3 regions of the Roseibium sp. M-1 genome follow, and region 1 is predicted to be linked to each of the others. Evidence: predicted binding sites of a transcription regulator. Region 1 holds the regulator's gene; each other region holds the start of a gene.
The links. The regulator PhoB, encoded in region 1, activates phosphate uptake and scavenging genes when phosphate is short. The targets are predictions, from matches to a motif close to TGTCATNNANCTGTCAT.
Positions count from the first base shown of each region.

Region 2: a site for PhoB is predicted at 1,138-1,154, ahead of olsB (l-ornithine N(alpha)-acyltransferase). Genes of this name have one in related genera too.
Region 3: a site for PhoB is predicted at 6,675-6,691, ahead of ACX3M4_RS19100 (NAD-glutamate dehydrogenase). Genes of this name have one in related genera too.

Region 1 covers NZ_CM137257.1:2,262,746-2,273,236, reverse strand. The annotation lists gene ACX3M4_RS10280 (substrate-binding domain-containing protein) at 1-56, shown strand, start outside; gene ACX3M4_RS10275 (substrate-binding domain-containing protein) at 482-1,522, shown strand; gene pstC (phosphate ABC transporter permease subunit PstC) at 1,587-3,056, shown strand; gene pstA (phosphate ABC transporter permease PstA) at 3,056-4,408, shown strand; gene pstB (phosphate ABC transporter ATP-binding protein PstB) at 4,429-5,217, shown strand; gene phoU (phosphate signaling complex protein PhoU) at 5,250-5,945, shown strand; gene phoB (phosphate regulon transcriptional regulator PhoB) at 6,020-6,718, shown strand; gene ACX3M4_RS10245 (GcrA family cell cycle regulator) at 6,994-7,527, opposite strand; gene ACX3M4_RS10240 (acetylornithine transaminase) at 7,968-9,167, shown strand; gene argF (ornithine carbamoyltransferase) at 9,164-10,093, shown strand; gene ACX3M4_RS10230 (Hsp33 family molecular chaperone) at 10,104-10,491, shown strand, end outside.
Region 2 covers NZ_CM137257.1:4,022,292-4,032,782, forward strand. The annotation lists gene ACX3M4_RS18170 (hybrid sensor histidine kinase/response regulator) at 1-1,016, shown strand, start outside; gene olsB (l-ornithine N(alpha)-acyltransferase) at 1,294-2,232, shown strand; gene ACX3M4_RS18180 (transglycosylase domain-containing protein) at 2,518-4,779, shown strand; gene ACX3M4_RS18185 (hypothetical protein) at 4,960-5,394, opposite strand; gene ACX3M4_RS18190 (LysR family transcriptional regulator) at 5,466-6,323, opposite strand; gene ACX3M4_RS18195 (hypothetical protein) at 6,577-6,834, shown strand; gene ACX3M4_RS18200 (EamA family transporter) at 6,831-7,739, shown strand; gene ACX3M4_RS18205 (alpha/beta hydrolase family protein) at 7,788-8,765, opposite strand; gene ACX3M4_RS18210 (TetR/AcrR family transcriptional regulator) at 8,949-9,542, shown strand; gene ACX3M4_RS18215 (M48 family metallopeptidase) at 9,549-10,286, opposite strand.
Region 3 covers NZ_CM137257.1:4,199,964-4,210,454, forward strand. The annotation lists gene ACX3M4_RS19060 (L,D-transpeptidase family protein) at 118-657, opposite strand; gene ACX3M4_RS19065 (response regulator transcription factor) at 851-1,534, shown strand; gene ACX3M4_RS19070 (Crp/Fnr family transcriptional regulator) at 1,560-2,066, shown strand; gene ACX3M4_RS19075 (protein-methionine-sulfoxide reductase heme-binding subunit MsrQ) at 2,264-3,133, opposite strand; gene ACX3M4_RS19080 (cupin-like domain-containing protein) at 3,295-4,194, opposite strand; gene leuD (3-isopropylmalate dehydratase small subunit) at 4,435-5,040, opposite strand; gene argC (N-acetyl-gamma-glutamyl-phosphate reductase) at 5,063-6,013, opposite strand; gene ACX3M4_RS19095 (peroxidase-related enzyme) at 6,097-6,663, opposite strand; gene ACX3M4_RS19100 (NAD-glutamate dehydrogenase) at 6,771-10,491, shown strand, end outside.

The sequences.
Region 1 (10,491 bases):
ATGTCCGCCGGCAGCAGGCTGAAGAAGCTCGGACCCTGACCGCGCTGCAGCTTTGACGGCACACTCGCTTCCGGCAGGCTTCGCTGATGCTGCCGATGGCCTGCACGACGATAAGGGGTAAAAACAAGCATCGGCAGCTTTCCCTAGGTCCGGCTTTTTTCCTGAGGGCGAGCCAGACGGGTGATTTGCCGTGTCGCCGCCGTGCCTGAGGTTCTAATCTGCGGTTGATTGCGAGCGGATTTTTTACCTCTCCCCAAGAGCCGCACAGGGTGCGTCTCGGGTCGGATTTTTGTGACTGCTTGCGACACAAAACTTTTAAACAGGGAGCTTTCTTGTTTAAATTCAGCTACTTAAATTGTCACAAAACTGCAAGAGAACTGTCATAGAACTCTCATCCGCGGGGCCTAGGTTCCCGGCATCGCTCGCGCATGTTCATGCCAGTGATCATCTAGAAACCTTGACATTCAAAGGGAGTGGTCAAGTGAAATTTACGACCCTCGTTAGCGCAACTGCCCTTGCCGTTGCTTCCACTGCATTCGTTGGCGCCGCTCAGGCTCGCGACCAGGTGCAGATTGCCGGTTCCTCCACCGTTCTTCCCTATGCTTCCATCGTTGCTGAAGCTTTTGGCGAAAACACCGACTTCCCGACCCCGGTCGTTGAATCCGGCGGCTCTTCCGCTGGCCTGAAAAAGTTCTGCACCGGCGTTGGCGAGAACACCATCGACATCGCAAACGCTTCCCGCGCGATCCGTGAAAAAGAAATCGCTGCATGCGCAGAAGCCGGCGTCAAGGACATCATCGAAGTCCGCATCGGTTATGACGGCATCGTTTTCGCTTCCCAGAAGACCGGCCCGGCTTTCGACGCCTTCACCCAGGTTCAGTGGTTCAACGCCCTGTCGCCGAAGGTCCTGAAGGACGGTCAGGTCGTCGACAATCCGTACACCAAGTGGTCCGAAGTCGACGCTTCCCTGCCGGACGTAGAAATCGCTGCCTTCATCCCGGGCACCAAGCACGGCACCCGTGAAGTCTTCGAGGAGAAGGTCCTGGCGGTCGGTTGTGAAGAATCCGGCGCTCTGAAGGCCATGATCGACGGCGGCATGTCCGAAGACGACGCCGAAGACGCTTGCATCGCGGTCCGCACCGACGGCAAGTCTGTCGACATCGACGGCGACTACACCGAGACTCTGGCCCGCATCGACTCCAACCCGAACGGCGTTGGCGTTTTCGGCCTGGCGTTCTACGAGAACAACACCGACAAGCTGAAGGTCGGCACCATGGCCGGTATCGCACCGTCCACCGAGACCATCGCTTCCGGCGAATACCCGGTTTCCCGCCCGCTGTTCTTCTACATCAAGAAGGCACATATCGGCGTGATCCCGGGCCTGAAGGAATTCGCACAGTTCTTCGTTTCTGACGAAATCGCCGGCCCGGACGGCCCGCTGGCTCAGTACGGCCTGGTTTCCGACCCGGAACTGGCTGCGACCCAGGCTTCGATCGAAGCTGAAGAAGTGATGGGCAACTAAGCACATCTTTCAAAAAGGGCGGCCTCGGCCGCCCTTTCTTGTCTTTTGCCGGTTGGGGCGACCTATGTCACTTTCTTATATTTTATTAGCGCTGCTGGTGCTGGCTGTCGCCGGTTACATAGTCGGTCGCGGAAAAGCACTCAGCTCTGCCGGAGGCGATTCCCGCGAGCTCCATTCCCTGCCAGGCTATTATGGGTGGAACGTCGTCGTTTCCACTCTTGTGCCGTCCCTGCTGCTGCTGGTGGTGTGGCTCTTCGTGCAGCCCATCGTCCTGAACAGCCAGGTGTCCTCGAAGATTTCCGAAGAGACCATCGCCGCAAGCTCGCTCGACCTTGTCATGAGCGATGTCGTGCGCGTCGCGGAAGGTCTCGACGAAGCGGTTTCGCAAGGTGCCATGTCCTCCGAAACGGCAGCCTCGATCCGCACCGAACTGACGGATGTGCGCAGCCGCCTCGGCCAGATCGGCGTTGCCCTCGGCTCTGACGTCACCTCCGAAACGCTGCGAGCCGCCCAGACCTACCGGAGCATTTCCGCAACCGGTCTGCTTTTGCGCACCATTGCGGTGCTGGCAGTTGCCGTCGCAGGTTTCCTCTTCGGCGTTCTGCGGACCAACAAGGATTTCCGGGCCCGCAACGTGGTCGAAACGGTGGTTCGCTACCTCCTCATTGCGGCAGCTTCCATCGCGATCCTGACGACGGTCGGCATTGTCCTGTCACTTATCTTCAACACGGTCGAATTCTTCCGTCTCTATCCGGCGACGGACTTCTTCTTCGGCCTTGTCTGGGCGCCGAGCTTCGGCGGCGGATCGGAACTCGGCATTGTTCCGCTGATCTGGGCGACACTTTACATCTCCCTGATCGCACTGGTCGTCGCTGTGCCGATCGGCCTGTTTGCCGCGATATTCCTTTCCGAATACGCCACGCCTCACGTGCGTGCCATCGCCAAGCCACTCCTAGAAATCCTGGCTGGCATCCCGACCATCGTCTACGGCCTCTTCGCCCTGCTGACGGTCGGACCGCTGCTGATCAATTTCTTCGGTTCCGGCGGTGCGCTCGGACTGAACTGGATGTCGGGCGCTTCCTCGGTCTTCACCGCAGGCGTCGTCATGGGCATCATGCTGATCCCGTTTGTCAGCTCGCTTTCCGACGACATCATCAACGCCGTGCCGCAGGCCATGCGCGACGGCTCCCTGGGCCTTGGCGCCACCCATTCCGAAACAGTGAAGCAGGTCATCCTGCCGGCCGCCCTCCCGGGCATCGTCGGGGCCATCCTGCTGGCCGCTTCCCGCGCCATCGGCGAGACCATGATTGTGGTGCTCGGTGCCGGTGCTGCCGCGCGGCTCAGCCTCAACCCGCTGGAAGCCATGACCACGGTGACCGCCAAGATCGTCAGCCAGCTCACCGGTGACGCGGATTTTGCGTCGCCGGAAGCCCTGGTCGCCTTCGCACTCGGCATGACCCTCTTCGTCGTCACCCTCGGCCTCAACATCGTCGCGCTCTACATCGTGCGCAAATATCGGGAGCAGTACGACTGATGACCGACGCAACTCTCATGCCTGCCGGGGAAAATTCCTCCGCTCCGGCTCCCCGCCAGATCAAGTCCATCCTTGAACTCGACCCGTTGACGAAAAAGCGCAACGCCGCCGAGGCCCGGTTCCGGATCTATGGCATCGTTGCCATCGGCATCGGCCTGTTCTTCCTCGTGGCGCTGCTGTGGGCGATCCTGTCCAACGGCCTTGGGGCCTTCAGCCAGACCTTCCTGACGGTGGACATTCCGCTGGTGCAGTCCCAGATTGACGACGCTGAAAAGTCCGTGGTGAAGACCTCGAAATACCGGGCGATCATCGACGACGCCTTCGCCAAGGAACTGGCCAATGCCAACATCGCAACCGACATGTCCGCCAAGGATCTGCAGAAGCTGTTCTCTTCCGGGGCCGCAGCGACCGTGCGCGATTACGCACTTGCCAATCCGGACAAGGTCGGCAGCACGGTTTCCTTCGATCTGATCGCCTCTTCCCGTGTGGACGGCTATCTGAAGGGGCGCGTCAAGCGCGAGGACCTGGCCGAAGACAAGAACCTCGATGCGGCGCATCTGGATCTCGCCGATCAGATGGCCAGTGCCGGCATCCTGGAAAAGCGCTTCAACTGGTCCTTCATTACCGGCACGGACGCCTCCGACAGCCGTCCTGAACAGGCCGGTATCGGCGCCTCGATGATCGGGTCGCTGTTCATGATGCTGGTGGTGCTGTTCCTGTCGCTGCCGATCGGTGTCGCCGCCTCGATCTATCTGGAAGAGTTCGCACCGCAGAACAGGTTCACCGACCTGATCGAAGTGAACATTTCGAACCTGGCGGCCGTTCCGTCCATCGTGTTCGGTATTCTGGGTCTCGCCGTCTTCATCCAGTTCATGCATCTGCCGCAATCGGCCCCGCTTGTCGGCGGCCTGGTGCTGACGCTGATGACCCTGCCGACGATCATCATCTCGACCCGCGCGTCGCTGAAGGCGGTCCCGCCGAGCATTCGTGACGCGGCTCTCGGCATCGGGGCTTCCAAGATGCAGTCGATCTTCCACCACGTGCTGCCGCTGGCCATGCCCGGCATCCTGACCGGGACGATCATCGGCCTTGCCCAGGCGCTCGGCGAAACCGCGCCGCTGCTGCTCATCGGCATGGTTGGCTTCATCGCCTCCAACTTTCCGGACGGGGTTGCCGCAGGCTTCTTTTCTCCGAACTCGGCAATGCCGGCACAGATCTACGAATGGGCCAAGCGCGCCGACCCTGCTTTCTACGAACGCGCCTGGGGCGGGATCATCGTGCTGCTGGTCTTCCTCATGACCATGAATATTATCGCAATCATCCTGCGCCGCAGGTTTGAGCGCCGCTGGTAAGGACTGATCCGATGAACAATATGCCGAATTTCGAACAGGCGAAGACGATGACCGACAGCAAGATTTCCGCCACCAAGGTTCAGGTCTATTACGGCGACACGCACGCCATCAAGGACGTGGACATCGAAATCAAGCCGCGCTCGGTGACCGCCTTCATCGGTCCGTCCGGCTGTGGCAAGTCGACCTTCCTGCGCACCATCAACCGCATGAACGACACAATCGACATCTGCCGTGTCGAAGGCTCGATCAAGATCGACGGCGAGGATATCTACGATCCGAAGGTCGATCCGGTGCAACTTCGTGCCAAGGTGGGCATGGTGTTCCAGAAGCCGAACCCGTTCCCGAAGTCGATCTACGACAACGTCGCCTATGGCCCGCGCATACACGGCCTTGCCCGCAACAAGACCGAGCTCGACGAGATCGTTGCGTCCAGCCTGCAGAAGGCCGGCCTCTGGGAAGAAGTGAAGAACCGTCTCGACGAGCCGGGCACCGGCATGTCCGGCGGCCAGCAACAGCGCCTGTGCATCGCCCGTGCGATTGCTGTCAGCCCGGAAGTGATCCTCATGGACGAGCCCTGTTCGGCCCTCGATCCGATCGCCACCGCCAAGGTTGAGGAACTGATCGACGAGTTGCGCGAGAATTTCACAATCGTGATCGTCACCCACTCCATGCAGCAGGCAGCCCGCGTGTCGCAGCGTACCGCCTTCTTTCACCTCGGCATTCTGGTTGAGGAAGGTCCGACGGAGGACATCTTTACCAATCCGAAGGACAAGCGTACGCAGGACTACATTACCGGCCGCTTCGGCTAGGCATTTTTAAAGAATTCTGAAGGGGACACTGGATGTCTGAACACATCGTCTCGTCCTATGACGAGGAACTGAGGGAAATGGCCGGCAAGGTTGCCGAAATGGGCGGCCTGGCCGAGCAAGCTTTCGCAGATGCCGTGTCGGCTCTGGTGTCGCAGGACACCGAGCTTGCCAGGGCGACGATCAAGAGCGACCGGCGCCTGGACGATCTCTATCATGAGGTCGAAGTCAAGCTGATCGAGCTGATCGCCCGCCGCCAGCCGATGGGCCAGGATCTGCGTGAAATCACCGCTGCGACGCGCATTGCCAACGACCTGGAACGGGTCGGTGACCTTGCCAAGAACGTTGCCAAACGCGTCATTGCCATCGACAGCGACCTGCAGTCGAAGAAGCTCGCCATCGGTGTGGAGCATATGACCGAGCTTGCCCTGTCGCAGCTGAAACAGGTTCTGGACGCCTATGCGCGCAAGGATGCGGAGGCTGCCCGCCGCGTGCAGGAAGCTGACGCCGAAGTTGATGCGATCTACACGTCCATCTTCCGCGAACTGCTCACCTACATGATGGAAGATCCGCGGGTGATCACCCAGTGCGTTCATCTGCTGTTTTGCGCCAAGAACATCGAGCGCATCGGCGATCATGCGACCAACATCGCGGAGAACGTCTATTACATGGTCACCGGCGAGCGTCTGCCGGAAGACCGGGCCAAGGTCGACGAGACCGGCGCCGTCTAACCGCCAGCCTTGCAGAAGCGGAAATCGATACGGCCGGCGCCGGAGCGCCGGCTGCGGAAATTGGAGCGAGATGTATGCCGAAGGTGCTCATCGTTGAAGACGAAGAACCGCTCAGCCTTCTTTTGAGATACAATTTGGAAGCAGAAGGATACTCGGTCGAGGCTTGTGCCCGGGGAGACGAGGCGGAGATCCGCCTGCGCGAAAGCGTGCCGGACCTGCTGCTGCTTGACTGGATGCTGCCGGGCCTCTCCGGCATCGAACTGTGCCGCCGCCTGAGGGCGCGGGAAGGTACCGAGCGCCTGCCGGTCATCATGCTGACCGCACGCGGCGAAGAAGCCGAGCGCATCCGCGGCCTGTCGACAGGTGCCGACGACTATGTCGTCAAGCCTTTCTCTGTCCCCGAACTGATGGCCCGCGTGCGTGCCATCCTGCGCCGGGCAAGCCCCGAAGTGGTGTCGACCATGCTGCGGTCCGGCGATATCGAACTCGACCGGGAAACGCACCGCGTCCGCCGCAGCACCAAGGAAATCCACCTGGGCCCGACCGAGTTCCGGCTGCTGGAATTCCTGATGACTTCGCCAGGCCGTGTATTCTCGCGCGAGCAGCTTCTGGACGGTGTCTGGGGGCACGATGTCTATGTGGACGAACGCACGGTCGACGTTCATGTCGGCCGCCTGCGCAAGGCGCTGAACAAGGGCAAGGCCAAGGACCCGATCCGCACCGTTCGCGGTGCCGGCTACGCCTTCAACGACCAGTTCACCGCGACCGTCTAAACCCCCGTTGAGCTTCAAAATGATTGAGCCCGCCGGAAAGGCGGGCTTTTTTGTACCTACCTCTCGTTGGTCATCCCGGACGCAGCGAAGCGAAGATCCGGGACCGGTGTGCCCAAGGAGGTATTTGGAAAATCGGCTTGACGGCTAAGGTTTTTGGCTCCCCGGTCCCGGCTCGCGCTTCGCTTGGCCGGGATGACGCGGAAAGGGTTACGCAATCCTAAAAAAAAGCCCGCCGATTTGGCGGGCTTTTCATGAGCTGGACTGTCAGACGGCACTCAGCCGGCCTGGGCCATCGTCTTGCGGTCGCGGCGGCGGTCGGCGACGGGCTGGTAGGCGATTTTGCAGTGATGAGCGCAATAGGGCACGCCCGCATCGGACTGGCGGCCGCAGAAATAGAAGTCGTCGGTTGCCGGATCGCCGATCGGCCATTTGCAGGTCCGCTCGGTCAGGGTCAGGATCGTGGCCCGTTGCGAGATCGGCACCAGCTCCGCGATCGGCTCGACACGCGGTTTGGCTTCGACGGCAGGCGCCGGAGCGAAGTCGGCCTTGAGGGCCGTCGCGCCGATGGACTGCGGCTGGGAGGACGGTTTCTTCGGTGCAGCGCTCGGCGCACCGGTCGCCGGGCGAGCCCGGCGCGGCTTGGCGCTGGTTGTGGAGGATTTGGCGCGGCCGGACAGACCCAGCCGGTGCACCTTGCCGATCACGGCGTTGCGGGTCACTCCACCCAGCTCGCCTGCAATCTGGCTGGCGCTCAAGCCTTCGCCCCAAAGCTTTTTCAGAAGCTCAACCCGTTCGTTCGTCCAACTCATCGCCGCACCCTTTAGTTCGGCCGCTCCGCAGCCATTAACCCCGTGTTAAGCATGCATCGGCACGCCTAATGCTGGCAGATCTAGTGCCTCTAAGTGATTTGCCTCACGAGATCTCGTGTCTCATGTCCCAGAGGTTACAATAACGTTAATTTGTCAGGCAACCGCCCGGCTCAAACCAGTTGGGGATGAACCGACTTTTCCCCAAATAAGGCGAGGTCCTTGAGAATTTTACGAAATCCGCCTTGAGCTGGGCCGGAAATATCTTGTGCGCCATTTCCATTGACAGTGCCGGGTACCGGCAGTGTATAAGAAACCGCTGCGTGCCGCCTCATCGGGGCGGCACGTTGCGTTTTGGCCCTTTGGCATCTTTTGAAGAGGACGGTCCGGTGTCGGCGTGACGCAGGGTCCGTAAGGGCAAGTTCAAGGAGACACACGAGGTTATGTCCGCGACGGCACTATTCGGAAATTACGCAAGATCGAACCTGTCTTTCGATCACGGGGAAGGCGTCTGGCTGGTGACCACCGACGGCCGACGATTCCTCGATTGCGGTTCCGGCATCGCGGTCAACTCCCTCGGCCATGCCCATCCGCATCTGGTCAAGGCGTTGCAGGACCAGGCAGCCAAGCTCTGGCACACGTCCAACCTTCACCAGATGCCGGAAGGCGAGCGGCTGGCGCAGCGCCTGTGCGAGGCAACCTTCGCCGACAAGGTGCTGTTCGTGAATTCCGGCGCTGAAGCCATGGAAGCAGCGATCAAGTGCGCGCGCCGCTATCACTATGACCAGGGCAACCCGGAACGGTTCCATATCGTCACGTTTGAAGGCGCGTTTCACGGCCGCACCATCGCGACCATCGCGGCCGGCGGCCAGGCGAAATACCTGGAGGGCTTCGGGCCGAAGGCTCCGGGCTTCGACCAGATCCCGGCAGGCGATCTCGATGCCCTGAAGGCGGTCATCGGCCCGCAGACCGCGGCCATTGCCATCGAGCCCATTCAGGGCGAGGGCGGTATCCGCGAGATCCCGGCCGAGTTCCTGCGTGCCGTCCGCAAGATCTGCGACGACAACGGCATTCTGCTGATCTTCGACGAGATCCAGACGGGTGTCGGCCGCACCGGCAAGCTCTTCGCCCATCAGTGGATTGGCGTCGAGCCGGACCTGATGGCGATTGCCAAGGGCATCGGCGGCGGCTTCCCGATGGGCGCCTGCCTTGCGACTGCTGAAACCGCGGCGGCCCTGTCGCCCGGGACCCACGGCACCACTTTCGGCGGCAATCCGCTGGCGATGGCCGTCGGCAACGCGGTCCTGGATGTGGTCCTGGCGGACGGCTTCCTGGACGGTGTCAAACAGAAGGGTCTCAGCTTCAAGCAGAAGCTGGCAGGTCTCGTCGACAGCCATCCGGACGTGCTGGCCGAAGTGCGCGGCAACGGCCTGATGCTCGGCCTCAAATGCGTCGTGCCGGTCGGGGACTATGTGGCGGCGGCCCGCGAGGTCGGCCTGCTGGCGGTTCCCGCCGGCGACAATGTGGTGCGCATCATGCCGCCGCTGACCATGAGCGAAGAGGAAATCGCGCTGGCAGTGGAGCGCCTGGAACAGGCCGCCCTGGCGGTGGAAGCGAAAATACTGGAAGGAGCGACCGGATGACAGCAAACGGAAGCTACCGCAACTTTCTCGACCTGACCGACTTCGAGGGCGACGAACTGCGCGCCATTCTCGAGACCGGCCACAAGATCAAGGCCAGCCGCGACGGTGTCCGTCGCGGCGAAGGCCCGCTCGCCGGCAAGGTGCTGGCAATGATCTTCGAACAGCCCTCGACCCGCACCCGCATCTCCTTCGATGTCGGCATGCGCGAACTTGGCGGTGAGACCCTAATGCTGACGGGCGCGGAAATGCAGCTCGGCCGCGGCGAGACCATTGCCGATACGGCCCGGGTGCTGTCCCGCTTCGTCGATGCCATCATGATCCGCATCCTCGATCACAACGAGCTGCGCGAGCTTGCCGAGAACGCCACCGTGCCGGTGATCAACGGCCTTACCAAGATCTCGCATCCGTGCCAGATCATGGCCGACCTGATGACCTTCGAGGAGCATCGCGGTTCCATCAAGGGCAAGAGCGTTGCCTGGACCGGGGACAGCAACAACGTGCTGGCCTCCTGGGTGCATGCCGCGCCGCGTCTCGATTTCGAGCTGCGCATCGCAACGCCTGGTGAACTCGCGCCGCCAAAGGATCTGATCGAGGCGGCCCGCGCCAAGGGCGGGTCCATCATCGTGACGACCGACCCCTATGAAGCCGTCAAGGGAACCGACTGTGTCGTAACCGACTGCTGGGTGTCCATGGGAGATGACGACGAGGAAAACCGTCACAATCTCCTCAGTGCCTATCAGGTCAACAAGCGGCTGATGTCGGAAGCCAATTCCGATGCGCTCTTCATGCACTGCCTGCCGGCCCACCGCGGTGAGGAAGTCACCTCGGACGTCATGGACGGTCCCAACTCCGTCGTCTTCGACGAAGCCGAGAACCGGCTCCATGCCCAAAAGGGCATCCTGGCCTGGTGCTTCGGCGCAGCATAAGGCGAATTACGTGGCCTTCAATCTTGAGGAACTGGGCATCATGCCTGCGGGGCTGGACGCTGTCCGGCCCTTTGCCGTCGAGGGTCTGGACGTGCGCGGCCGCGCGGTGGCGCTCGGTCCCGTGCTGGAAACCATTCTGGATCGGCACGATTATCCCGAACCCGTCTCGCGCCTTCTGGCCGAGGCCATCGTCCTGACCAGCCTGCTCGGCACGTCGCTGAAATTCGACGGCCGCTTTACCCTGCAGACACAGACGGACGGTCCCGTCTCCATGCTCGTCGTCGACTTCGCCACCCCGGATGCCATCCGCGCCTGCGCGACCTTCGACCGGGAGCACGTCGAGGAGCTGATGGCGGGCGGCAAGGCCTCACAGGAAGCTTTGCTCGGCCATGGCCATC
Region 2 (10,491 bases), 1.8 Mb from region 1:
AGGAATTCGAGCAGGTGGACCACGGTCCGGCGCGCAAATTCGGCGGCACCGGCCTCGGCCTTGCGATCGCCCAGCGGCTGGCCGGCCTCATGGGCGGTGAGATCTCCGCACAGCCGTCCGAAGGCGGCGGGGCGCTTTTCCGCGTTTCCCTGCCGATCCCCGAAGAACTCAACGGCGATGGCGACCCGCGGCTTGCGACGCTCGCCGGGCGCCGGATCGTCTTTGTCTCCACCAGCCAGATCGAATGCCCGCTTCTGGCCAAGCGGCTGCGGCACCACGCCGCCGGCGTGACGGTGCTGTCACCGGGCAGTGCCGAACTGGACGCGGCGCTGCCGCAGGCGGACCTGCTTGTCGTCGACAATGCAGCGCTTTCCGACAGCGGCGGCTGGCTGGCGAGCGCCCGCCTGACCGGCTGCACCGCACCCGCGGTCGTCCTGATTGCGCCGCCGGAGCGCGAGCGGCTGGATCACCTGCGCGAGGCCGGTTATGCCGCTTATCTGATCCGCCCGGTACGGATCGAGACCCTGATCCAGATCTTCTCCGGCCTTCTCGACGACAACGGCATGGAACATGCCTGGGACGTCAGCGCCGAACCGGTGAGCAACGGTTTCCTGCCGACGCGTCACAAGGTTCCGAGCCGGCCGCTGAGGCTGCTGGTGGCGGAGGACAACGACATCAACCGTCTTCTGAGCGAAGCCATGCTGCGCAAGCTGGGCCATGTGCCGGTAATGGTTGCCGACGGCGAAAAGGCCGTCGAGGCTGCAGCCGACGGCAGCTTCGATGCGGTGCTGATGGACCTGCATATGCCCGGGCTCGACGGGTTCCAGGCGATTGCCAAGATCCGCGAAGACGAGGCGGCCAGCGGCCGGGCTCCCGTGCCGGTACTGATCGTCACCGCCGACGTGATGAAGGACGCCCGCGACAAGGCGACGGAAGTCGGTGCGGCCGGCTATCTCACCAAGCCTCTCTCCGTCGAGGCAATCTCCGACGCGCTGGCGGAAATCAGCCGCAGCTGACGGCATCCGGCGACCTAAACCACCTTTTGGTTGCATTCTGAGACGCTTGCGCGCGCGAAGTTTCCCAAAGCTCCCGGAGTGGGTTATGCTTCGGTGTGGAGAGCGCGCGGAAAAAACCGAGTGTCATCCAGTTGTCGGAATAGTATGATCTACGGCAACATTGAAGCGGTCCAACCGGGTTCGGAGCTTGTGTTCCGGCGATGGCAAGCGGTGAAGTTACGGTAACGCGTACCTTTCCGCGGAGCGCCATAAAAATGACGAGGGTGGAATGTCGATCATGCGGCAAGGGCTTTTTTCTCCCCGGAAACTGGTCCGGAAATTCACACCGGCCTTTCGTCCCGGTGTGGCCGTGAACAACGCCCAGCGGCTCGGTCCCGCCATTCAAACCCCGGTCAAGACCGGTGAAACCCTCGGCCGCATCGGCACGCTGGAAGTCCGGCTCGCCCGCAATTTCAAGGAAGTCAAAAAGGCGCAGCGCCTGCGCTACGAGGTCTTCTACGAGGAAATGTCGGCAATCGCCGATGCCCATACGCTGGCGACCCGCCGCGACGCCGACCCGTTCGACGCCTATTGCGACCATTTGCTGGTGGTCGACCACGCCTCGCTGAAACGCAACAAGCTGGGCCGCCTGAAGCCGGAGATCGTCGGCACCTACCGCATCCTGCGCCAGGACGTCGCCGACCGCCACAGCGGCTTCTACACCGCCGGCGAATTCGACATCCAGTCGCTGATCGACGCCAATCCCGGCAAGCGCTTCATGGAACTCGGCCGCTCCTGCGTGCTGAAACCCTACCGCAACAAGAAGACCGTCGAGTTGCTGTGGCACGGCATCTGGGCTTATGTACTGCGCCACAAGATCGACGTCATGCTCGGCTGTGCCTCGATCGAGGGTGTCAATCCGGACGCGATTGCCGGCCAGCTCTCCTTCCTGCACCACAATGCCCGTGCCCCGGAAGAATGGCGCGTGCGGGCCGTCGACGAGCGCTACGTGGAAATGAACCGCATGCCGGCCGAGGAGATCAACTCCAAGGAGGCCCTGCGTGCCCTGCCGCCGCTGGTGAAGGGCTACCTCCGGCTCGGTGCCTTTATCGGCGACGGCGCCGTGATCGACCACCAGTTCGGCACGACAGACGTTCTCATCATCATGCCGGTCTCCGAACTCAACACCCGCTACGTCAACTACTACGGCGCCGACGCCAGCCGCTATTCGAGCTAGATCTGACCGGCCTCGCCCAAGTTCCTGACCCTCATCCTGAGGAGCGCGCTTGCGCGTCTCGAAGGATGGGCGGCATACTCCAGAACAAGCGGCCCATCCTTCGAGACAGCGCTTCGCACTTCCTCAGGATGAGGCATGTTGGAGTGGCCTGACCGCTTGCGGTGCAAAACTCCAAAGCCTTAACGCCCCCTTAATTCGCCGCAATCTAGGATCATGTCCGGGGAACCGGCTCTTGGCCGGCATTGGCCAACCCTGGTTGGTATGAAGTTAGGGGACTGTGGATCAATGGCGCCTCGGGCGAAACGCCAGCCGCGTGTTGAACCGACATTTGGACACTCGGGCAGCAGCCTGCTCGACCTGCGCCTCAGCCCGCAGGACCGTCCAGCTGCGCCTTCCGCAAAGAGTGGCGCCAAGGGAGCTTCGAAGAACAAGTCGAAGACCGGCAAGTCCTCCGGACAGAAGAAATCCTCAGCCAAACAGGCGGCGTCCGGCCGCAAACCGTCCAGGGGCGGCAGCGGCAATGGCCGCGGCGGCCGCTCCGGCGCCAACCGGCGCTCCAGGCGCAAGTCGAGATCCCGGTCGCCGACCGCGTTCGGCCGCCTGATCAAACGCGGTCTCTACTGGTCGATGGTGCTCGGCATCTGGGGCACGATCGGCGTTGCCTGCATCATCGGCTACTACGCCGCCTTCCTGCCGCCGACCTCCGAATGGCAGGTGCCGGCGCGCCCGCCCAACGTCAAGATCGTCGCCAGCAACGGCGACCTGCTCGCCAACCGGGGCGACACCGGCGGCGAGGCCGTGCGGCTGGAACAGCTGCCGCCCTATCTGCCCAATGCGGTGATCGCCATCGAGGACCGCCGCTTCCACTCCCATTTCGGCGTCGATCCGATCGGCCTCGCCCGCGCTGTCGTCACCAACCTCACTTCGGGACGCCTGCAGCAGGGCGGCTCGACCCTGACCCAGCAGCTTGCCAAGAACCTCTTCCTGGAACAGGACCGGACGATCAAGCGCAAGATCCAGGAACTGGTGCTCGCCTTCTGGCTGGAGGCCGAATATTCGAAGGACGAGATCATGGAAATGTATCTCAACCGGGTCTATCTCGGCTCCGGCGCCTATGGGGTCGATGCGGCCGCAAGGCGCTATTTCGGCAAGTCCGCCCGTCTGCTCACCGTTGCCGAGGCGGCGACCATCGCCGGTCTGCTGAAAGCGCCCTCACGCTATTCCCCGGCGCGCAATCCCGATCTTGCCGAAGACCGGGCCCAGCTGGTGCTGACCGCCATGCATGAGGAAGGTTACATCACCGGCGACGAGGCCAAGACTGCGCTTGCCGCACCGGCCAAGGTCGTGCGCCGCTACACCACAGCCAGCGAAAACTATGCCGCCGACTGGGTGATGGATGTGCTGCCGCACTATATCGGCTCGATCGAGTCCGACATCATCGTCGACACCACCATCGACCCGAAGATGCAGCGTGCGGCCGAAACGGCCCTGCGCGGCGCCTTGAAGGAAAACCGCGACACCTACGGCGTGCGCCAGGGCGCCATCGTGACGCTGGACACCGCCGGAGCCGTGAAGGCGCTGGTGGGCGGGGCCGATTATTCCAAGAGCCAGTACAACCGCGCCGTCTATGCCAAGCGCCAGCCGGGCTCGTCCTTCAAGCCCTTCGTCTATCTGGCAGCACTGGAAAACGGCCTGTCGCCGCAGACCATCCGCCAGGACCAGCCGGTGAAATACGGCAACTGGGCGCCGCAGAACTATTCCAAGGACTATTATGGCCCGGTGACGCTGACGAAGTCGCTCGCCCTGTCGCTCAACACGGTCGCAGCCCAGCTTGCCTATGAGGTCGGTGCGGGCACGGTTGCCGACACCGCCTCGCGACTCGGCATCACCTCGGATCTCAACCGCAACCTTTCGCTCGCACTCGGCACCTCGGAAGTCACGCCACTGGAAATCGCCAGCGCCTATGTGCCGTTCTCGAACGGCGGGTACGGCGTGCTGCCGCATGTGATCCGCCGCATCCGCACCGTCGACGGCAAGACGCTCTATTCGCGTGCCGGCGACGGCAAGGGACGGGTCGTCGACCGCCGGCTGGTCGGCGAAATGAATGTGATGATGGCGGAAACCCTGGTGACCGGCACCGGCCGCAAGGCCCGCCTGGAAAGCGGCCGGCCCGCCGGCGGCAAGACCGGCACCAGCCAGGACTTCCGCGACGCCTGGTTCATCGGCTACACCGGCAACCTGACCACGGCCGTCTGGTTCGGCAACGACGACAACTCGCCGACAAAAAAGGCCACCGGCGGCGGCCTGCCCGCCATCGTCTGGAAAGAAGTGATGGATGCCGAGCATGAGGGCCTGCCGGTGGCGGACCTGCCGGGCGTCCCGGATGTGCCCGTTGCCGTCGCGGTGCCGTCCAAGCCCGGCCCGATTGACACCGTCGGCTCCGGCAACCAGCCGATCCCGCCTGCTCCGATCGGCGGCGGAGAGGGCAATGGCGGCGAACGCAAGGGCCCGCTCAACCTTCTGAAGAGCCTGTTCGGCGGTGGATAGGTGAATTCATCTCCACGGTGTCACCCCGGACAAGCCCAGCGCAGATCCGGGGCCTACTCGCGGGACAGCTTGTCGAAGCAGAAAGTTCTTTCGCGGACGACGCGCCAAACCACCGCTCTGGAAATGAGTGGGCCCCGGGTCTCCCTTCGGTCGCCCGGGGTGACGCCTGTCAAGCCCCTCTCAACACTGATGGCTATAGGTAAAGACCAGCGTGTCCGTCGAATAGCGGCCGGTGGGGCGGCAGCGGTCGTGGACTTCGCGGGTGCCGGTGACCGTCACCTGCAGCTGGTCGCCGCGGACCGGGCCTTCGACGAAATATTCCAGCGGCGAGCCGGGGCAGTATTTGGAGAAGACCCGCGCTGTGCCGGAATACCAGTTGCCGTTCTTGATGCCGTTGAAGAGCAGCGTGCCGCGCTGGACGCCCGCGTTGCGCAATACCGGTTTCGGCACTTCATAGGAAAGCCAGCGCTGGTTGCCCTGTGCCTGCAGGCGCATCAGGGAGCCGTTGTGGTTCCAGCAGCTGTCGGCGGACGCAGAACCAGCTGACATCGCAGTCAGGATTGCCAGGAGCGGGAGGAGACTCTGCCGTGCCGTGAATTTCCTGAAATACGCCATTCTGCAATCCCCCTCATGCCCGGTTCATCGAAGCATATTTGCAGATGATTGCAACTCTTTCCGGGACGGTTCTATGCCCTCGGTGCCGATGTACGGGTTTCGAATTGCGACCGGAGCGCCCTCAGGACGCCAGGCAGATGAACTTCTCCCAGACGGGATCCGGCGACGATCCGCAGATCAAGGGACGGCAACTCGGGCAAACCGTCAGCGCGCGGCAGGCCGGGTGCATGGAGCGGGGCGAGGGCCGGGGCAACGGCGATGCCGGCGCGCACGGCGGCTTCGATCACCAGCAGGCCCGAGACCGTGGCCTTGGTCATCCAGCGCAGCCCGGCTTGATCGAGAACTTCCATGGCCGCCTCGCGCATGGCACATGTGTCCGCATAAACGGCAAGCGGTAGCGGGTCGATTGCGGCCGGATGCGGCGCACCCAGCCAGACGAGCGGCAGGGCGCCAACCAGCTCTCCCCTCGGTGTCCGGGCTGGAGACACCGCGATCACCAGGTCATAGCGGCTGCCGAGATTGGCGAGGAGTGCCTCGGAGGCCCGGGTCTCCAGATCGAGGCTGCAGGCCGCATTGCCCGGTTCACTTCCCGTCTCGATGGCGCTCAGGGCCGGAACCAGACCATAGGCGGCGATATCGTCCGTCGTGCCGATCCGGAGTGTCGGCCGCTCGGAGGCGCTTCGGGTGGCGGAGACCGCTTCCTGACGGAAGGCAAGCATGCGGCGGGCGTGGCGGTAGAAGGTTTCGCCCGCCGGTGTCAGCGAGACGGAGCGGGTTGAGCGTTCCAGCAATTGAACGCCAAGTTCGGCTTCCAGGCCCTTGATCTGCTGGCTGACGGCCGACTGGGTGCGTGCCACGTCCTCACCGGCGGCGCGGAAATTCAGCCGCTCGCAGACGGCCACGAAGCTGCGCAGGACCTGATCGTCCATTATTCAGTTTCTCTACTCAATAAGATATGAATAATTAATTTCACAATAGATTTTAGATGCGGTTATGTCCAGCTAGTGGTTCGATTCTGACATTTGCATCCCCCTGCTGCTAGCGCTGGAGCAAATGTCAGAATCATAAGAACCACTAGTTAAATATATGATTCTAGTGGATCTTTTGAATTTGACATTTGAGCGTCAGCCTAGCCGCGAGCGGGACTCAAATGTCAAATTCGCTCCACTAGGGAGACAGGACATGACCGGAACACTTCAAGAGAAACGCGTGTGCTTCGATTTCGAGATCGACTTTTCCAATGGCGGCGGCATTCAGGGCCAGGACTTCCGGCTGGATATCGACGGCGACGACATTACAGACGAAGCCCTCGCCGACTATATCGTCAAGGACATGCGGCTCCTGATGGTCGGCGAGGTCCGGATCCTCGACAAGACGATCATAGAAGAAGCCCACAAGCGGCCTGATGCCGACACTGCCGGCCCGGAGCACAGCCGGTGAGGGGGTGGGACATCGCCCTGGCCCTGCTGGTCGTTGCGATCTGGGGCTTCAACTTCGTTGTCATCGCGATCGGGCTCAACGAACTGCCGCCGATCCTCTTCACCGCGCTGCGTTTTCTTCTGGCGGCGGTGCCCGCCGTGTTTTTCCTGCGACCGCCCAAGGCACCTCTCCGGCTGGTCGTGCTCTACGGCCTCTTCATGTTCGCGGTCCAGTTCGCGCTGCTCTTTGCCGGCATGTATCTCGGCATGCCCGCCGGGCTCGCCTCGCTGGTGCTGCAGCTCCACGTCTTCATCACCATCGGGCTTGCCGCGCTGGTCTTCGGCGAGCGAAGCCATCCCGTCCGGATTGCCGGTGCGATCCTTGCCGCCATGGGCCTCGGGCTCGTTGCGCTCAACACCGGCGGGGAAACAACGCTGACCGGGCTGCTGCTGGTGGTTCTGGCCGCCTGTTCCTGGGCCGTCGCCAACCTCATCTCCAAACGCATCGGCAAGGTGGAGATCCTGCCGCTGGTCGCCTGGGGCAGCCTTGTTGCTCCCGTTCCGCTCCTGATCCTGTCGCTGGTGCTGGAAGGACCGGGTACTTACGCCGCAATGCTGCAGAACCTCACCTGGAGCGGCGCTTCTGCACTTCTCTACGTGGTCTATCCGACGACACTGCTGGGATTTTCCATCTGGAGCGCGCTGCTCGCCCGCTATCCGGCAGCAACCGTCGCGCCCTTCACTCTGCTAGTACCTGTCATCGGATTTCTGTCAGCCGCGCTGGTGCTCGGCGAGACGCTGCAACCCTGGAAAATTGCGGCTGCCGTGCTGGTGGTGGCAGGTCTCTGCGTCAATCTTTTCGGGCCCGGTCTTGTTCAGCATTTTACCCGAGAACGGGGACAGCAAGAGAAACAGGCCGCGGAATAGGCGATGGGGACCGGGCCGGCGAACCGGCCCAGGTCTTCTCAGATCCGGTTATTTGACTTCGACATGCCCATGGCTGTGCGCGTGACCGGCAAGTGCCTTGCAGGCAAGGTCCCAGGACGAATCCCCCTCAAAGAGTGCGGAACGCAGATAGGCCGCGCTCATGCGCTGGGTGACGGCAAGGCGATCCGGATCCTCGTCGTCGGTCTCCTTGGCGTCATAGCCTGCGATCCCGCCGAGGCCATGTTTGCCTCCATGCAACACCAGCAGCGCATCGGCACCAGGGCTGCAGCGGTAAGGGTCTTCGTGCCAGTCAGCGCCCCGCACCGTCAGATGCGGGTTCACGTCGGCGTCTCCGGTAACGACCAGGGTTCGTGTCGTCATGTGGCTGTAATCGGGATTCAGCGCGGAGTAGTTCTCGGCGGCAAAGGCGCTCAAACTGTCGCCGCCATTGCCGGGTGCGGCCAGCAGCACGCCTGCCTTGATCCGTGGTTCGATCAAGCTGACGTCCGTAGCCGCCGGGTCCTGCGGGTCGGTGAGGCGGGTGCCGAGCAGCATGCCGACGGTGTGACCGCCCATCGAATGACCCACGGCGGCAATCCGTGAGCGATCCAGTCGTCCCGCGATCAACGAAACCTGCGCCTCGATCTCGTCCAGCCCGTCCAGAATTCGGCTCATCTCCTCGATCCGCTGGCGCCAGAAAAGCGGTGCGCCCGGCGCATCTGCCGGCAAGCCCGCTACCTTGGAATTGGCATGGGTCGGCTGGATCACCGCAAAGCCCTGCTCGGCATAGAAATTGACCAGCGGCCCATAGGCGTCCTTCGAGGGAATATAGAGGGACGGGCCATGTCCGTGAGAAAGAAGGATGACCGGCAGGTTCTTACCGGTCATGGGCGCTGTGATGCGCAGCTCCAAAGGCATGGGCCGGTCTGGCATTGGCAGGGACACGGGACTGACGGAAATCGTCATGACGGGTTCGAGGACCGGTATCTGAGCGCTGGTTTCGATAAGATTGTTAATGGCAGGCATCCTGGGAAAGCTCCTGAATTCAGGTGGCAACGGGAATGCGGCTCGCCTATAGTTCGATCTGGAACCGCGATCCGCTTAAAAACGGAACATGGTTCCGTTTATTGAAGTCATATACGGAACGCCGCTCCGCTTTTCAAGCGGAAACGCGGTTTTCTGCTGTTGTCTGTCCGGAGTGGTGTGCGATTGGCGGAAGTTGAGAAAGATACCGGCGACAGCCGTGGACGCCTGCGCGCAGATGCAAGGCGCAACGAAGACGCCGTTCTGGAGGCTGCCAAGGAGATTTTCCTGGCCGACGGTGTCGATGCACCGGTCCGCGACATTGCGGCAAAGGCCGGCGTCGGCGTCGGCACACTTTACCGGCGCTTCCCCAAACGCTCCGATCTGGTGGCGGCGGTGTTCCGGCGTGAAGTTGATGCCTGCGCACAAGCGGCGCAGAGTTTGGCAGCCGAGCGGGCCCCGGTCGAAGCCCTCACCCTCTGGCTGAAGCGCTATACCGGTTTTCTGGCGGCAAAGAAGGGACTGGCGGCGGCGCTTCATTCCGGCGATCCCGCTTATGCGGCGCTGCCGGACTATTTTCGCGCGAATTTCGAACCGGCGCTCGCCGCGCTTCTGGACCGTGCGGCGGCAGACGGTGCCATCCGCCGGGATGTCGATGCCTACGATCTGCTCAGGGCGATCGGCAACCTCTGCGTTGCCCAGGGCGAGGATGGCCCCGCGCATGCCGGCCGCATGATGGATCTCCTGATCGATGGTCTGCGCTATGGTGCGGCGAAGTAAATCCGGTCAGCCGTAGCCGTGCAGGCGCAGGCCGTTTTCCTTCAGCCAGACGCGGGCATTCGGCGTCTGCGGGGCAAGGTCCTCGCACAGCCGCCAGAAGCGGGCGGAGTGGTTCATTTCCTTCAAATGCGCCACTTCGTGTGCGGCGACATAGTCGAGGATGTCAGGCGGCGCCAGGATGAGCCGCCAGGAAAACGACAGCCGTCCGTTGGCCGCACATGAGCCCCAGCGGCTCTTGGTGTCGCGGATGCTTAATGCCGCAATCTTCTTGCCAATCGTGCCGGCATGCAGCCCGGCCCGTGCGTTCAGGTCCAGCTTTGCCTGCTGCTTCAGCCAGGCCGTCACCTTGCGGGGAATGTGATCCTCCGCCCCCGGCACCATGAGTGCCGGAAAGCCCTCTTCCGTCTGACCAACGGTAATCAGGCCACGCAGCTTGCCGGTCGGCACGATGACATGATCCTCGCCGCGCAGGGGCACGAGGTCTCCAGCCTCGAAGGCGACATGGTCCGGGCGGTCCTGCAGCCGGGCAATCAGCCAGTCGATATGCTGGCGGGCAAACCGCTCCGCCCGCACCAGATCGCCACCCTTCGGCACGGTCAGCACCGGGCCGGAGCTGTCCGCCGACAGACGCAACAGATAGCGCTGCGCGCGCGGATTGGCGCGCAAGCGAATGCGCACGGCACGGGAGCCGGTGTCGATCTCGATATGGTCGGGCAGGGCCTTCCTGCCGGCGCGGAAAAACATGGGCGGTCCACACGAATCAGTTGGCCTGATTTTAGCGATCCTTCAGCGGAAATCGCGGCAATTTTGGCGGCAGGAATAGGGTTTCTTGATTGAGGTTCGGCGCTTAACGAGAGAAACCCTGGTCAACGGGTAAATCATTACTCCCGAGTTTGATTTTTGCCGGGACTTGGGACTTGCGCCCCTCTCCCCCCTTGAGGCTGGGTAA
Region 3 (10,491 bases), 1.9 Mb from region 1:
GGGCCCCGGGTCTCCCTATGGTCGCCCGGGGTGACGCCGGCTTCCAGGCAAGCAACTGCCAAATCCGATAGGCTCGACTGACAGCGACGCAGCCAAGGTTCAGACCGAGGGTTGGGCTCAGGCGCGGATCACCATGTCCGCGCCGGTGCCGATTTTCTGAAGAATCAATCGCATGTGTTCCGGCGAGACGGCGACACAGCCTTCCGTCGGACTGTAGCCTTCGCGGGCGATGTGAAAGAAGATGGCGCTGCCGCGTCCCTTCACGGCGGGGTACAGATTGCAGTCCAGCACCACCACGACATCATAGAGCCGGTCGTCGCGCCACATCTTCTCGTGGCCGGCGGCGAAAGGCAGGCGCACGGGCCGGTTATAGAGCGGATGGGCCGGGTCGTCGCACCAGCCGGCATCGGGCGTCAGCGGTTCGATCGGCAGCAAGGTCGGCGGCGGCAAGCCCCTGTCCGGCCGGTAATAGACATAGAGCAGCGCAAACCGGCCTGCCGGTGTGCCGCCATCGCCCTCACGCTTGCGCGTCACGATGCCGGACCGGCCAAGTGCGCACGGAAGCGTGATCTGCCCGAGACGCAGGATGCCCTTGCGCCTGTCCGAGGGGCAGGCACGAACTTCCAGCATTCCCGCGGGTTTTCCGGTCGATTTCATGGTGTCTCCGTCGCTGCCGCCGCATCTTTTCAGAAGTTCTTGATAAACCAGCCCTAAACCCCGCGTGAAGAAGAATTGACGGAACGGTGCTTGTGCGGGAACAATTTCCCCCGCACATAAGGCAGGAACAGGCTTGTGTTCCTTTCACAAGTTGACGTGATCCGGTTTGAGGCATTTGGCGAGGACCCCAACGATGACCGCCCGCACACTTTTGATTGTCGACGACGATACCGAACTGCGCGAGGCGCTGGTCGAACAGCTGTCGCTCTATGACGAGTTCGAGACGATCCAGGCGGATTCGGCGACGACCGGCATTGCCATGGCCCGGGAAGAACATGTCGACTTGCTTCTGATGGATGTCGGACTGCCGGATATCGACGGCCGGGAGGCGGTCAAGCTCCTGCGCAAGGGCGGGTTCAAGGCACCGATCATCATGCTGACCGGCCATGACGGCGACAGCGACACGATCCTGGGGCTGGAAGCCGGCGCGAACGACTATGTCACCAAGCCGTTCAAGTTTGCCGTCCTGCTCGCCCGTGTGCGCGCGCATCTGCGCCAGCACGAACAGAGCGAGGACGCGACCTTCGCCATCGGCCGTTATTCCTTCCGCCCCGCCGCCAAGGTGATGCAGGACGATGCCGGTTCCAAGGTGCGGCTGACGGAAAAGGAAACCTCGATCCTCAAATTCCTCTACCGCGCCGGTGAAAAACCGGTGACGCGCGACGTGCTGCTGCACGAGGTCTGGGGCTACAATTCCGGCGTCACCACGCACACTCTGGAGACCCATATCTACCGGCTCCGGCAGAAAATCGAGCGGGACCCCTCCAATGCCGAGCTTCTTGTCACAGAAGCCGGTGGATATAAGCTTGTGCCCTAACCGGGAATTCGCGTAAATCTGGGGCATGAGCCTTGCCCAAGACATTGCGATTCTCAAACAAATCCCGATGCTTTCGGACTTTCAGGACGATCAGCTCCGCCTGCTCGCCTTCAGTGCCGAAAGCATGGACTATAGCCGTGGCCAGCGCCTGTTCGATCAGGGCGAGCGCGCCGACGGCGGTCTTGTGATCACCAGCGGCACGGTCAGCCTGCAGACCAAGGGCAAGGACGGCTACGAGGAGATCGAGCGGGTCGGCCAGGGGACGCTGCTGGGCGAAACGGCGCTTCTGGCGGAAAACAAGCGCCCCTGCCGGGCAGAGGCCGTCGAGGCCGTGCGCATCATCCGCATCCGCCGCGCCCTCTTCAAACGCATGATCCAGGAATATCCGGAACTGGCGCAGCGCATGCTCGACCAGCGCGTCAGCCGCTTCCGCCACACCGTCGCGGCGCTCAAGCCCATTGGCGACAAGATGGCCGAGCTTGAACAGCTCAATGCCGAACGCCGCGTGCGAAACGACAAGAAGCAGACTTAAAGCGCATCCATTTTCGTTCAGCCGTGATTCCGGACAAGCGCAGAAACTGCGCAGCCATGTCCACTTGGTGTCATCCTGGGCGGAGCGCAGACCCGGGACCCAGGACTCCCGGGCGAAAATTGTTTAAATCCTGAAACAGCTTATGAAGTTTCCTGGGTCCACGCTTTTGCGGGGATGACACCGGGGAGAGTCGGGTCTTACACCCGCTTCACCCTCAATTTCGGACCCACCAGCCCGCCGACAAGCTGCAACAGCGCCGCCGCGGCAACGCCGAGCCCGACAATCCCGACCCAGATCGCCGGTCGGATGGTGAGGGAAACATCGAAATTCGCCAGAAACACCCGGTCGGCCGGAATGCCGGTGGCAATGGCGTACCAGGCATATTCGATGCCTGCGGTGGCTGCCGCACCGAAAGCCGCGCAGACCGCAAGCACAAGCGGATTTGCGAGCGAAAAGCCAGCCTTGACTGCAAGCCGGTAGAGCATCAGCAGGAAAAAGCACCCCGACATCAGCGTTGCCTGGGTGACGTCCGATTTCGACTGTAGGAAGAAATGGAAGAGCGCCAGCACGCCGACGGCATAGACAAGGCTGTGCAGCCGCTGCCAGTTGCGGCCAAGCCTGCGGATCGCCGCATCGAAGGAGGTTGCGCCCAGTATCGCAAGGCCAAGAAGGGCGACAAAGCCTATGGTCAGATAAAAGCGCAGCACGATTTCCGAACCGACCTTCAGAAGGTCCCAGTGCTCCTGTGCCGTGTAAAGACCAAGATGCAGCAGGGCATAACAAAGCACCGAGACACCCAGCATGCGGCGGACGCCGAGTATGCGGTTCCAGGAGAAGATCCGCCTGAGCGGCGTCACCGCCAGAGTGATCAGCAGCAGCCGCACGGTCCACTCGCCGGCCATGTGCAGTTCCCGTTCGAACGGGTCGGCCTGCTTGGGGCCGAAGGCTAGGCTGTAGAATATGGAGGCCGCGGGCAGCAGCAGGGCTATGAAAACGCCAAGTCGCAACGGGCTGAGCATGCCGCGCCGGTCGGTCCAGGGGAGGTAGGAAGCAATCGCGTTCATCATTCCGGACTATCGCACGGATCGCCGCAAGGCACTGAAAAGCTTTTCAAGCCTACGTGAAGTGGTGGAGCGCGATGGCGCGACAAGGTGTTGCCGGATCGATTTCCGGACGGAGCCTGGCGCCGGTCTGCCTTTGCAAGGTCAATGCTGACCTTAAACGCTCGTCACGTCTTGTCGACTTTCCGGAGCGTGGCGCGCACCGCGGGAAGCGTCATCAGCGTTCCCGGGATCTTCGACAGTTCAACGAAGAAACGCCTGACCATGGCGAACCGGCCAGGTTTGTAGGGCGAATCGATGAACGACTTGAGCCCCCAGCCGATCCCGCCCACCTTGGGCAGGGCGTCGATCACCTTCTTGTAGCAGGAGCGAACCAGCGACGACTTGCTGTGTTTGAACGTGTCCAGCAGTTCGCAGCGCTCGACTTCCCGTCGGAACTCGCGGGACACCACGGAGGTCCGCTTTTTCGTGAACGTCCAGTTGATGTTTATGTTCTCTTCTTCCCTGGCGACCGCGCGGTGATACCAGAACGGCGGCACATAGAGCAGATCGCCTTCTTCCAGGTCGAATTTGTAATAGTCCTTGTTCCGCAACAGCTTTTCTTCAGGTCTCAGCAGCGCGAAATTGGTGAAGGGATAGCAGGGCAGCGGTGAGTTGGGTGAGACGAGAACCCACTCCTTGCGCCCCTTCACCTGAACGGTGATGACGTTTTCCGCATTGGTGTCGAAGTGGAATTCCGTCCGGTTGTGCTTCTTGTTGATCCAGAACCGCCAGGCGACGGAATCTTTCATGATCTGATCCGAAGTCAGGATTTCCTGAAGGAAGGCCGGAACCTGGATGTCCTGCTCGAGCACCGGCTTGCGACTGAGGAAGAAGACGCCTCTATCCTTGACGTCGGGATTTCCATGCAGGTCCGACCGCAAGCTTTCCCGGCTCCACCTCCGGTTTGCAGGCCAGTGTTTCGCCAGTCCCTTGATGAGCAGAGGACGCTCCGGATCAACATGTTCTTCGAGAAACGCGGTCCGGCCCGGAATATGTCTGACGGTGGGTATGGTTGCATTTTTCACGAAGTCCCCACCTCATTTCCAAGACTTGTATAGTCTTTTGAGTAGCCGGCCCGATCAATAAATTACGTTTGGTAAACTCACGCTAACCGGCAAGTTGCCGGGTATCAACCCAAAGGACCTGGTAACTCCAGTCACCTCAGTCTGGTCCGAATGAACAACCTGTTGAGAGCTCACATCCAGGTCTTGAAACAAAAAAGCCGGATCGATTGACCCGGCCTTTGATGCATCTGACATTGAACCTCAGACCCAGGGGCGGCTTTCGCCCATCTTGCCTTCGAACGAGTCGATCTGCTCGGCCTTTGCCATGGTGAGGCCGATGTCGTCGAGACCGTTGATCAGGCAATGCTTGCGGAAGTGGTCGATCTTGAAGGCGATGTCGCCGCTCTCCAGGCCCTTGATCTCCTGGTTTTCCAGGTCGATCGTCAGGGTGAAGTTGGCGCCGCGCTCGGCCGCGTGCATCAGCGTGTCCAGCTCGTCCTGCGAGACCTGGATCGGCAGGATGCCGTTCTTGAAGCAGTTGTTGTAGAAGATGTCGGCAAAGGACGTGGAGATCACGCAGCGGATGCCGAAGTCGAGCAGCGCCCACGGCGCGTGTTCGCGCGAGGAGCCGCAACCGAAATTGTCACCGGCGACCAGGATCTTGGCATCGCGATAGGCGGCCTTGTTCAGAACGAAGTTTTCATTCTCTGAACCGTCGTCGTTGGTGCGCATTTCGTGAAACAGCGCCGTGCCGAGACCGGTGCGCTTGATCGTCTTCAGGAACTGCTTCGGAATGATCATGTCCGTGTCGATGTTGACGATCGGCAACGGAGCGGCAACGCCGGTCAGGGTCTCGAATTTTTCCATTTTTTTCTCCTGAAAGCGGGTCTCAAGCGGCCAGGCTTGTGGTCTGGTCGACGCCGAGCATCAGATTGAGGTTCTGCACGGCGGCGCCCGACGCGCCCTTGCCCAGATTGTCGTAGACCGCGATGAGCGCGGCCTGTGCCCGGGCGTCATTGGCAAAGACATGCAGACGCAGCTTGTTGGTGTCGTTGAGGGCCTGAGGATTGAGGCTGTCTGCGCGCTCGAGTGCTTCCAGCGGTGCGATCTCGACGAAACCGTTGCCGGCATCGGCAAAATGATCGGCGATCGCCGCATGCAGCTCTTCCCCTGTCGGCACCTTGGCAAGGCCGGCGAGGTTCAGCGGCACCACAGTCAGCATGCCCTTGTAGAAGTTGCCCACCGTCGGCGTGAACAGCGGCGCTGCATCGAGCAGGCCGTATTCGGTCATTTCCGGCAGATGCTTGTGGTTGAAGCCGAGGCCGTAGGGCGCAAATTCGTTGGCGTCGGTGCCGGAAGCTTCATAATCGGCGATCATGCCCTTGCCGCCACCGGAATAGCCGGAGATGCCGAAATAGGTCAGGTTGAAGTCCGCAGGCAGCAGTTCGGCCGCGATCAGCGGCCGGACGGCGGCAATCAGACCCTGCGGCCAGCAGCCCGGATTGGCAACGCGCATCGCGGCGGCAATGATGTCGCCCTGATCGGGGTCCATTTCCGCAAAACCATAGGCCCAGCCTTCGGCGACCCGGTGCGCGCTGGAGGCGTCGATGACACGGGTGGTGTCGTTCTCGATCAGGGCAACGCTTTCCTTGGCCGCCGCATCGGGCAGGCAGAGGATGGCAATGTCGGCCTTGTTGAGATAGTCGGCGCGGGCAGCCGGGTCCTTGCGGCTTTCGTCCGGAATGGAGATCAGTTCCAGGTCGCGGCGCATGGCGAGACGCTCGCGGATCTGCAGACCCGTCGTACCGGCTTCACCATCGATAAATACGCGCGCGGCCATTGCCCGCTCCTCTCCTTTGAAATTTCGAATGCGTCATACACCCAATCGCCGGGCTTGTCACCGCCGCGCCGCATGGCAAGAGCTCAACGCGCTCTTGAGTGATACTCATCATTCGGGCGCATGTCGGAGGCCGCCGCCACCCGGTTCGACATGTTGTAGAAGCCTGTCACCGAGGCGATGTCCCAGATGTCGCGGTCGGAAAAACCGGCGTCGCGCAATGCCTGCCGGTCGCTTTCCAGGATCTCAGCGGGCTTCTCGGTCAACTTGACGGCAAAGTCCAGCATGGCCCGCTGGCGCTCGGAGAGGTCGGCCACCCGGTAGTTCATCACCATCAGTTCGCCGAGCACCGGATCGCCGGAGAGCTCGCGTACGGCTGCGCCGTGGGCGGTAAGGCAATAAAAACAACGGTTGACCGCCGATACCGCAACGGCAATCATCTCCCTCTCAAGCTTGGAGAGCCCACACTCCCCCAGCATGAGGTCGTTATACATGTCGGTGAAGGCACGCAGCTTCGTTTCGTCGAAGGCATAGGCCTTGAGCACGTTGGGCACCAGACCCAGCTTCTCCTGGCACAAATCGAAATAGGCCTGCGTTTTTTCACTCAATGTTACATTTGAATCGATTTGCAAGGCCGTGACTTTACTTGACAATTTTCGCCTCCCGTCATGAAACCGTCTATGTCGCGCAAATATGAACTTAAGTCTAAAACCAATGGTGCGACAGAGCCAAACCATACGATCGCCTAAGGGGATGGAAAATGCCGGACAAACACGACGTCGAGAAACTGAAACTCATCGACGCGGTCCAAGCAACCCTGGCAAAGGAAGATCCGGCGCTCGCCGAATTCTCCCGCGCCTTCTATGACCGGGGGGCCGCGGAAGACCTCGTGGCCTATACGGCCGAAGAGCTCACCGGCTTCGTCCGGGATGCCTGGCAGGATTTTCAGACCCACGACCTCGGCACGCACCGTGTCAGCATCGCCGACCCCGCCTTCAAGGCGCAGGGCAGCAAGGTCAAGGGCGTGACGGTCATCGAGATCGTCAACGACAACATGCCCTTCCTGGTCGATTCGGTGATGGACGAGTTGCAGGAGAGCAAGATCGAGGTGCATCTGGTCCTGCACCCGATCTTCATCGTCGAGCGCGACGGCAAGGGCAAGCTCACCTCCTCGACAGCGCGCAAGAAGCCGCCGAAACGCACCGACCGCCAGGAAAGCCTGATCCATATCCATGTCACGCGGATCGATGCGGACGAGGCGCGGGAGGCCTTGAAGGCGCGGCTCGACAAGGTCCTGACCGACGTCCGCTCCGTTGTCGCCGACTTCAAGCCGATGCAGGAGCGCCTGGCGGAAGCCATCGACACCTACAAGACGACGCAGATCCCCGGCAGCAGCGACGAATTGTGGGAGGCGATCCACTTCCTGGAATGGATGGAAAACGACAACTTCATCTTCCTCGGCATGCGGGAATACACCTTCAAGGGGGGCGTTGAAGAAGGCGAGCTGTCGCCGCATGAAGGCACCGGCCTTGGACTGCTCTCCGATCCGGATGTGCGCGTCCTGCGCCGCGGCGCCGAGTTCGTGCAGATCACGCCGGAAATCCGCGAGTTCCTGAAGAAACCCGAACCCCTCATCATTGCCAAGGCCAACGTCAAGAGCACGGTGCACCGGCGTGTCCACATGGATTATGTCGGTGCCAAGCTTTATGACGACGAGGGCAACATGGTCGGCGAGCTGCGCATTGTCGGCCTCTTTGCCTCCACCGCCTATACCGAGCCGACCAGCACAATTCCGTTCCTGCGCCGCAAGGTTGCCAGCGTTCTGGCCCGCGCCGGCTATGGGTCCGAAAGCCATTCCGGCCGGGCGTTGCGCAACGTGCTGGAGGCCTTCCCGCGCGACGAGCTGTTCCAGATCGAGCGCGATCGGCTCTACGACTTTGCCATCGCCATTCTGCAGCTGGACGAGCGCCCGCGTATCCGCGTCCTGTCCCGTCCGGACAAGTTCGACCGCTATGTCTCGATCCTGGTGTTCGTGCCGCGCGACCGTTATTCGACCGAGGTCCGGCTGAACGTCGGCACATACCTTGCCTCCGTCTACGAAGGACGCCTGTCCGCCTGGTACGTGACCTATCCGGAAGGCCCGCTGGCACGGGTGCATTACATCATCGGCCGCGACAAGGGCGAAACGCCCAAGCCCGCCCAGGAAGAACTGGAAGCCGCCGTTGCCGACATGGTGCGCACCTGGTCCGACAGCGTGCGCGACGCGCTGAACCATGAGTTTACCCCGGCCCAGGCCCGCAAGCTTGCCGACCGTTATGCGCTGTCCTTCCATGGCGGCTACAAGGAGGTCTACAACGCCCAGTCGGCGCTGTTCGACATCGTCAAGCTGGAAACCCTGTCGGACAAGAACGAGACCACCATCACCTTCCACCACAGTACCGGGTCCAAGGACAACCGGCTGTCGCTGAAGGTCTACCACCGTGGCTCGCCCATCCCGCTGTCGGCCCGCGTGCCGCTTCTGGAAAACATGGGCTTCCGGGTCATCAACGAACGCACCTACCGGATCACCCCGGCCGATGCGCCGCTGTCCTATCTCCACGAAATGACGCTGGAATCGCGCGGTGGCGAGGACATTGCCTTTTCCGACCAGCTGCAGTCGCGGCTGGAAAGCATGTTCATGGCGATCTGGACCGGCAAGGCCGAGGACGACGGCTATAACCGGCTGGTGCTGACGGCGGATCTCGCCTGGCGCGATGTCGCCGTGGTCCGTGCGCTGTCGAAATACCTGCGTCAGGCCGGCATCCGTTTCTCCGAAGACTATATGTGGACGACGCTGAACAACTATCCGGCGATCACCGCGCGGCTGGTGGAGCTGTTCCACCTGCGCTTCAACCCGGATGTCACCGAAAAGGATCGCGTCAGCGGCACGGAGCGTCTGGAGGGCGAACTCACCGCCAGGCTGGAAGATGTCGCCAGCCTCGACGACGACCGCATCCTGCGGCGCTTCCAGAACGTCATCGAGTCGATCCTCAGAACCAACTTCTACCAGCTCGACAAGAAGGGTCAGCCGAAGCCGACCTTCGCGTTCAAGATCAACAGCCGTCAGATCGACGATCTGCCGCAGCCGCGCCCATTCCGCGAGATTTCCGTCTATAGCCCCAGGGTGGAAGGCGTGCATCTGCGCTTCGGCATGGTCGCCCGCGGCGGCCTGCGCTGGTCCGACCGGCCGCAGGATTTCCGCACCGAGGTGCTGGGCCTCGTCAAGGCGCAGCAGGTCAAAAACGCGGTGATCGTGCCGGTCGGTTCCAAGGGCGGCTTCGTACCGAAGAACCTGCCGCCGATGAGCGACCGTGACGCCTGGTTCAAGGAAGGCACGGAAAGCTACAAGATCTTCATAAACGCCTTGCTCGATGTCACCGACAATCTGGACGAGGACAAGATCCTGCCGCCGGAACGGGTGCAGCGCTTCGACGGCGACGACCCCTATCTGGTGGTCGCGGCCGACAAGGGCACGGCAACCTTCTCCGACACCGCCAACGGTATCTCGGAAAGCCGGCATTTCTGGCTGGGCGATGCATTTGCGTCCGGTGGATCGGCCGGCTACGACCACAAGAAGATGGGCATCACCGCCCGCGGTGCCTGGGAGGCGGTCAAGCGGCATTTCCGCGAGATGAACCGCGATATCCAGACCGAACCCTTCACAGCCGCCGGTGTCGGCGACATGTCGGGCGATGTCTTCGGCAACGGCATGCTTTTGTCCAAGGCAACGAAACTGGTGGCCGCCTTCGACCACCGCGACATCTTCCTCGACCCGGATCCGGACCCGGCCAAGACCTGGGTGGAGCGCAAGCGCGTCTTCGATCTCGGACGTTCGTCGTGGAAGGACTATGACGAGAAGCTGATTTCCAAGGGCGGCGGCATCTTCTCGCGCCAGCTGAAATCCATTCCGCTGTCGGCGGAAATCCAGACGATGCTGAAGCTTTCCAAGTCCAGCGCCACGCCGCAGGAAGTCATGACCGCCATCCTGAAGATGGATGTCGACCTGATGTGGTTCGGCGGTATCGGCACCTATATCCGGGCAAAGTCGCAGAGCGACGCGGATGTGGGCGACCGTGCCAATGATCCGATCCGCATCACCGCGTCCGAAGTCGGCGCGAAGGTGATCGGTGAGGGCGCCAATCTCGGTCTGACCCAACAGGCCCGTATCGAGTTCAACAAGAAGGGTGGCCGCAGCAACTCCGATGCGATCGACAATTCCGCCGGGGTGAATTCCTCGGACATGGAGGTCAACATCAAGATTGCGCTGGGCGCGGCTGTCAAATCCGGCCGGCTCACCATTGAAGAGCGCAACGTGCTGCTGGCGGAAATGACCGACGAGGTTGCCGAGCTGGTTTTGCGGAACAACTACCTGCAGACCCTCGCCATTTCCATCACCGAGCTGCGCGGCATGGAGGATTTCGGCTACCAGGTGCGCATGATGC